One region of the Paraburkholderia sp. GAS32 genome, then DNA from elsewhere that is predicted to be linked to it. Evidence: predicted binding sites of a transcription regulator. Region 1 holds the regulator's gene; each other region holds the start of a gene.
What was found. The regulator LexA, encoded in region 1, represses DNA repair genes until DNA is damaged. The targets are predictions, from matches to a motif close to ACTGTATNNNNATACAGT.

Region 1 (2,265 bases):
TCTTATAGAGCTTGCCGACGAACTCCTTCGCCTTCTGGTCGTTGCCACCCGGCTGATGTTCAGCATAGGCCCACGCGGCCAGGTAGTTCCAGCGCGCGCCACCCGAGGTCTTCGGATTCGGCGTGACGATCGACACACCCGGCTTGATCAGATCGTCCCAATCCTTGATGTGCTTCGGGTTGCCCTTGCGCACCAGAAACACGATCGTCGACGTGTACGGCGAGGCGTTGTCCGGCAAACGCTTTTGCCAGCCCTTGTCGAGCAAACCTTTGTTAGCCAGCGCGTCGATGTCATAGGCAAGCGCCAGCGTCACGACGTCCGCCTGCAAACCGTCCAGCACCGAGCGGGCTTGCGCACCCGAGCCGCCGTGCGACTGCTTGAAGGTGATCGTCTCGCCCGTTTTCGCCTTCCATTCCTTGCCGAATGCCTGGTTGACATCCTGGTACAGCTCGCGGGTCGGGTCGTACGACACGTTCAGCAGCGTCATGTCGGCTGCATGTGCCTGCACCGTGACGCCGACCGCGGCGATCGTACCGACTGCGCCGAATGCGAGCGCCGCGATAAGTTTTCTGGTCCTGCCTGCCAGCCCCGTGCCTTGATGGTTCATGCCAACTTTCTCCGCGTTGTGGTCCGCTGAAACAGCGTGTGGTGTTGTTCTACGTCGCGGTCACGTGCACATGAGCGCCAACTCGAAGGGCAGTCTATCGAAGAGCTTTCATCATTAAAAATAATGTTTCTTCATTCTTTAATACGCAAAAGTGGTAATGACGGCCGGATAAGGCGTTGCGACACGAAAACGGGTGTTGAAGCGTCCATTTACGACGCTGGAACGCCACCCCAGGACACGAACTTAAAGTAAAGCTTGAATTGCGCGGAATACTGTATAAAAATACAGGCACCTGTTCATACATACAGTGGCGCCATGACCAAACTCACCGCACGACAGCAGCAGGTTTTCGATCTGATCCGCCGGGCCATCGAACGCACCGGCTTTCCGCCCACCCGCGCGGAGATCGCCGCCGAGCTGGGTTTCAGCTCGGCCAACTCGGCAGAGGAGCATCTGCGCGCCCTCGCCCGCAAGGGCGTGATCGAACTGGCGGCCGGCGCATCGCGCGGCATTCGCCTGCTGGGCGGGTCGGAAGATTCGCCGTACCAGTTCACACTGCCGCACGCCAGCATCATGCAACTGTCGTTGCCGCTGATCGGCCGGGTTGCCGCGGGTAGCCCGATCCTCGCGCAGGAACATATCTCGCAGCACTATGCGTGCGACCCGGCGCTGTTCTCGAGCAAGCCGGACTACCTGCTGAAGGTGCGTGGGCTGTCCATGCGCGACGCGGGCATCTTCGACGGCGACCTGCTCGCGGTGCAGAAGAAAAGCGAAGCTAAAGATGGCCAGATCATCATCGCGCGGCTTGGCGACGATGTGACGGTCAAGCGCCTGAAGCGCCGGCCGAACGGCATCGAGCTGATCGCCGAGAACCCCGATTACGACAACATCTTCGTTGAAACCGGCAGCGCGGAGTTTGCGCTCGAGGGCATCGCCGTCGGGCTGATCCGCCCGGGCGAGTTCTAACTGCCCACGTGTTAGCCAACCCAAAGCTGCCCCAACGTTGAATCGCCTGGAGAGACTCATGGAACGCCTTGCCCGCCTGCTGCCTTTTCGCCAGTTTGGTCGTTTGCGTCATCTGCGCAAGCTGGTGCCGTGTTCGCTGATCGAGGCGTCCTCCGCCAGTACTCCATCGCTGTTTGATGCACCCGTCGGCGTACCGGGCTTGCCGTCGTCGTTGCCGGCTTTTGCTCGCGTGTCGTTGAACTCGGGGCTGAATACGGCTGAACCCGCGCGCCGCGCGCCGGTGCGCGTGTATCACGGGCCGTCGCGGCTGATCATGGTCGGCACGGTAGACGCGGTGTGCCGCATGATCGATCGTTGCATCGCAGATGAAGCCAACGTGCACGGCGCGGTGTTCGAGTCATAAACCGCACTGCGCGTGCACCGCATCCCATTGCGGCTTTACTACGCGCGACACCCGGCGTACGGTCGTTCACCCGCCCGCGCCTTTTCGGATATCGCATCGCCTGGGATCGTTTTTGCGTGGCCGCGGTCCACGTTAGATCACACCTGATGGAGAGTCCCACTCGATGGCAGTTTCAACACGCACGAAACGCAATGCCGCCCGACCACTGATCGTCACCTTGATTGTGATTGTGGTGATTGCCGCGTTGGGGTTCAGTTACGCGTCGCCTTACATGGCGCTGAATAAGCTC
Region 2 (2,265 bases), on a different contig from region 1:
GAGCATCCGGCGCCGCTAACTTCAACCGCACAAACGGCCGTGCAGAACGGCACGCCAATACCTGGAAAAGCTTCAACTGCCGTCGGCAAACGACATCGATCTTCCGGATCTTGGCTAGTGCCCGCCGGCTCTGATCGTCAGTGTTTGCGCCCGGCGACAGCATCGCTGACAACTTTCTCGCTCGTCTTACGTGTTTTATCCGGAATGCGTGGCGCCTCGTCACCGGCGAACCACGACAGATGCGTGCGCATGTGTGCCGCGTACGCCCTCCATCCCGCATCGTTGCCGGCAAAAAGCTCCCGGCGCATCGCAGCAGCAAACTCAGCGCGGCACGGCTGCATCCTGTCAAGCTCCGAACGCCACGATGCGAAGGCTTGATTCACACCGCGAATGAAGTCTCCAAACGACATCTCCGGATCGACAAAGTCCATCAGGTCGCGGGCGAACTCCCTGCTCCGTTGCAGTTCCGCCATGTGGACACCCAGCTGCCCGTCGCGCGGGAATTGTTGGGCGATCTCGCGAATCGTGTCCAAGCCGTGCCCGCTGAGAAATAGCCGATCCTGATTGCTCATGCGTGGATCGACAGAAGTGAATCGAGCTGTCAAATCCAGAAAGATGGCTGTGAGCCTGCGGAAAACGATAGTCATGCAAACAAAATCCTCGCGAGTACTTGAGGCAGTTAACGGCCCGGCCTCGCGAAAATTGATGATCCAAATGTCTTCGAGCGGAAAGCTCCCCGTATCAGTCACGCGTCCGCTGTCTGCTCCCCTGACGTGCGCCTGGGAGGCACCGCGTCGGCCGCCTAGTCTTCCAAATCCGGCGGCTCATTCCTGAAATTATCGAATGCAACTAACCGTCTGATTCTCCCAACACCACAGTGCCCGCCCGTCCCGGGCGGAAAACCTGTGCCTGCAGTGGCGGGGCCGGCATCCCTGTATCTGGCGACCGTAGCGGCCGAGCCGGTTGTGAAAGGTGGTCTTGCGCCCGTCTGGAACGGCTCGCCAGGAACCGCCCCGTCGTAGTCTCCAGACCTCCATTCACATTTTTCTCGGATAAGCGCTACACTAGATACTGTATATCCATACAGTATTCAAGCCCCATGAGCGCCCTGCCGCGTCACCCCGAAGACATCCACCCCGCCTTATGGCGTGCTTCGCAGCTAGCCGTCGGCTTCGATCGGGTGGTGTCGTGCGGCCACGCCGCGCTGGCCGCCGAGCTGCCGGGCGGCGGCTGGCCCGTGGGCGCGCTCACCGAACTGCTCACGCCGCATCCGGGCAGCGGTGAGCTGCGTCTGCTGCAGCCCGCGCTGGCGACTGTCGGATCCCGCCCCTTGCTCCTGCTGCAGCCGCCGCACCGGCTACAACCCGCCGGACTGGCGTGGCTGGGCGTTCCCGCAGGACAGGCCTGCGTGCTGCGCGCACCCCGCACGGCTGATGCGCTGTGGGCCGCCGAGCAGATCCTGCGTGCCGGCACCTGCGGCGCCCTGCTCTTCTGGCAGGCCGAAGTCCGGCAGGAAGCGCTGCGGCGCCTGCATCTGGCCGCGCAGGCCTCGGACACGCTGCTGTTTCTGTTTCGCCCGCTTGCGGCCGCCCAGGCGACGTCGCCGGCGCCGCTGCGGCTTGCGCTGCGAGCCGCCAGGGGCGGTATTGAAGTGACGTTCGTCAAGCGCCGCGGACCGCAGCGCGACGAACCCGTTTTCGTTCCTCTCGTACCTTCACCTGCCCTGTTGAGCCGATATGCAACTCTGGATCGGCGTACATCTGCCGCACCTCGCCCTCGAGTCGTTTCGCCCGCGCTGGTCGACGCCACGCAATGAGGCCGGGTTTGTCGTGCTGGAGAAGGACCGCGTTGTCGCGCTCGACCGCGCGGCGCACTCGGCCGGGATCGTGCCCGGCATGCGCCGCGGTGGCGTGTTGACGCTCGCCCCCGACGCGGTCATCCGGGAACGTGATCTCGCCCGTGAAGCGGAGCTGGTTCGTGGCGTGGCGTTCGCCCTGCTGCAGTTCACCCCCCACGTGGTGCTGGCTGAGGAATCGGTCGTGCTGGCCAACGTCTCGGCGAGCCTGCGCCTCTTCGGTGGCATCCGGCCACTGCGCCGGCGGGCGGGTGAAACGGTGAGCGCGTTCGGCGTGACCGCGACACTTGCCGTTGCGCCGACGGGACAGGCCGCGTGGCTCTTCGCCCGGTCATCGGCTGGCATCGCGCTCACGTTGGGCTCCGTCGACCGTACGCTGCGTCGCGTGCCGTTACCTGCCCTGCCGCCTG
Region 3 (2,265 bases), on a different contig from region 1:
CTCGTGCGGCAACGGCATGTCGCGCTCGCCGCCCACCAGTTCGCCGCGCGTGCCGAGCACCTGATAGAACACGCTGTCGACATTGTCGGCGCGCAGAAAGTCGCGGGTGGAGTCGGGCAGCGACAGCTCCGCCACGCCGTTGATCGGATGGATCTGGCGGGCGAGCACGTAGGCGTCAGTTTCGAGCGCGCGGTCGAACGGACCGTTGGCGATCGACTTGGCGACCAGGTAGGTGACCGCGAGGCTCATCGGCCATAGCAGCAGGAGCGGCGCCAGCATCCAGTCCAGAATCTCGCCGAACAGCGAGCGTGGGCGTGCTTCGGCGGCGGCTTCGGTCTCGTCGGGCGGGGCGAACGGATTGGCGTAGCGCTCGTCGCGCGCCTCGTCGAGGTCCGCCGCGTGCGCCGTGGCGCGATCTGCGCGTGCGGACATGGGGGCTCTCTATTTGAAGTGATGGCTCGCGGGCATCGCGGCCGAGGGGGACGAAGAGGACGAGGAGGGCGGCTCGGATTCGGCGGGCGGGTTGGCGCTCTGGTTCGCGTTCATGTTCACGTTTGGCGGCAGGGCGGCTTTCTCGAGGCAGTACCCGAGGCCCCGCACAGTAATGATGCGTACGCCGCTCGGCTCGATCTTCTTGCGCAGCCGGTGCACGTAGACCTCGATCGCGTTATTGCTGACTTCTTCGCCCCATTCGCACAGATGGTCGACGAGCTGTTCCTTCGACACCAGCCGGCCGATCCGCTGCAGCAGCACTTCGAGCAAACCAAGTTCGCGCGCCGACAGGTCGATCACCTGCTCGTTGACATAGGCGATCCGGCCGACCTGGTCGAACGACAGCGAACCGTGCCGCACCACCGTCGGGCCGCCGCCCGCGCCGCGCCGGGTCAGGGCGCGCACGCGCGCCTCGAGTTCGTTCAGCGCGAAAGGTTTGGCCATGTAGTCGTCGGCGCCGAGATCGAGGCCTTTGACGCGTTCGTCCACGCTGTCCGCCGCCGTGAGGATGAGCACCGGCACGGTCGAGTTGCGGGCGCGCAGGCGGCGCAGCACCTCGAGCCCGGACATGCGCGGCAGGCCCAGATCGAGGATCAGCAGATCGAAAGTTTGCATCGACAGGGCGGTGTCGGCCTCGACGCCGTTCTTCACATGATCGACGGCATAGGCCGATTGGCGGAGTGATCGAACCAGACCGTCCGCGAGTATGCTGTCGTCTTCGGCAATCAGAATTCGCATGGTGCGCAAGCCTGGCCTTGCCGGCACCGTGGGGTGTTCCCCCGGCGCACAGCGGTCTCCGAAAATTATTGTGGGTAGTTGGGCAGCGCGACAGTAAAAATGCGCGTTCGCATGAGAATCGCGCTTGCCAAAACTACTGTTTTTTTATACAGTGTCTGAGTTTCGTGTGCTGTCCTCCAAAACTAGGCTGCACATCTGCCTCAGACGCCGTTCATCATAGCAAAGGACGATTCATGGAAGAAAGCAAGAAAGGCTCGGCTGGACTGACTGCTGAAAAGAGCAAGGCACTCGCTGCCGCGCTTGCGCAGATCGAAAAGCAGTTCGGCAAAGGGTCGGTCATGCGGCTCGGCGCAGGTGAGGCGGTCGAAGATATCCAGGTGGTCTCAACGGGATCACTCGGCCTCGATATCGCGCTGGGCGTCGGCGGTTTGCCGCGTGGCCGGGTGGTCGAAATTTACGGTCCGGAGTCGTCCGGTAAAACCACGCTGACGCTGCAAGTCGTCGCTGAAATGCAAAAGCTCGGCGGCACGGCAGCGTTTATCGACGCGGAGCACGCGCTGGATATCCAGTACGCGGGCAAGCTCGGCGTGAACGTCAACGACCTGCTGGTTTCGCAACCGGACACCGGTGAACAGGCGCTCGAAATCGCCGACGCACTCGTGCGCTCAGGCTCGATCGACATGATCGTGATCGACTCGGTCGCGGCACTCGTGCCGAAGGCTGAAATCGAAGGCGAAATGGGCGACTCGCTGCCGGGTCTGCAAGCGCGTCTGATGTCGCAAGCGCTGCGCAAGCTCACCGGCACGATCAAGCGTACCAACTGCCTCGTGATCTTCATCAACCAGATCCGTATGAAGATCGGTGTGATGTTCGGCAACCCGGAAACCACCACGGGTGGTAACGCGCTGAAGTTCTACGCGTCGGTGCGTCTGGACATTCGCCGGATCGGTTCGATCAAGAAGAACGACGAGGTGATCGGTAACGAAACGCGCGTGAAGGTGGTGAAGAACAAGGTTGCGCCGCCGTTCCGTGAAG

Region 2: the regulator LexA is predicted to act here: its motif matches at 1,071-1,088, upstream of imuA (translesion DNA synthesis-associated protein ImuA).
Region 3: the regulator LexA is predicted to act here: its motif matches at 1,366-1,383, upstream of recA (recombinase RecA).

Annotation. Positions count from the first base shown of each region.
Region 1 is NZ_JBNPVS010000005.1:134,151-136,415, reverse strand. It holds gene P3T25_RS08180 (sulfate ABC transporter substrate-binding protein) at 1-607, opposite strand, end outside; gene lexA (transcriptional repressor LexA) at 923-1,573, shown strand; gene P3T25_RS08170 (hypothetical protein) at 1,632-1,976, shown strand; gene P3T25_RS08165 (DUF2939 domain-containing protein) at 2,140-2,265, shown strand, end outside.
Region 2 is NZ_JBNPVS010000014.1:159,083-161,347, reverse strand. It holds gene P3T25_RS19120 (hypothetical protein) at 138-647, opposite strand; gene imuA (translesion DNA synthesis-associated protein ImuA) at 1,100-1,816, shown strand; gene P3T25_RS19110 (Y-family DNA polymerase) at 1,737-2,265, shown strand, end outside.
Region 3 is NZ_JBNPVS010000019.1:144,513-146,777, reverse strand. It holds gene P3T25_RS23100 (sensor histidine kinase N-terminal domain-containing protein) at 1-432, opposite strand, end outside; gene P3T25_RS23095 (response regulator) at 442-1,230, opposite strand; gene recA (recombinase RecA) at 1,464-2,265, shown strand, end outside.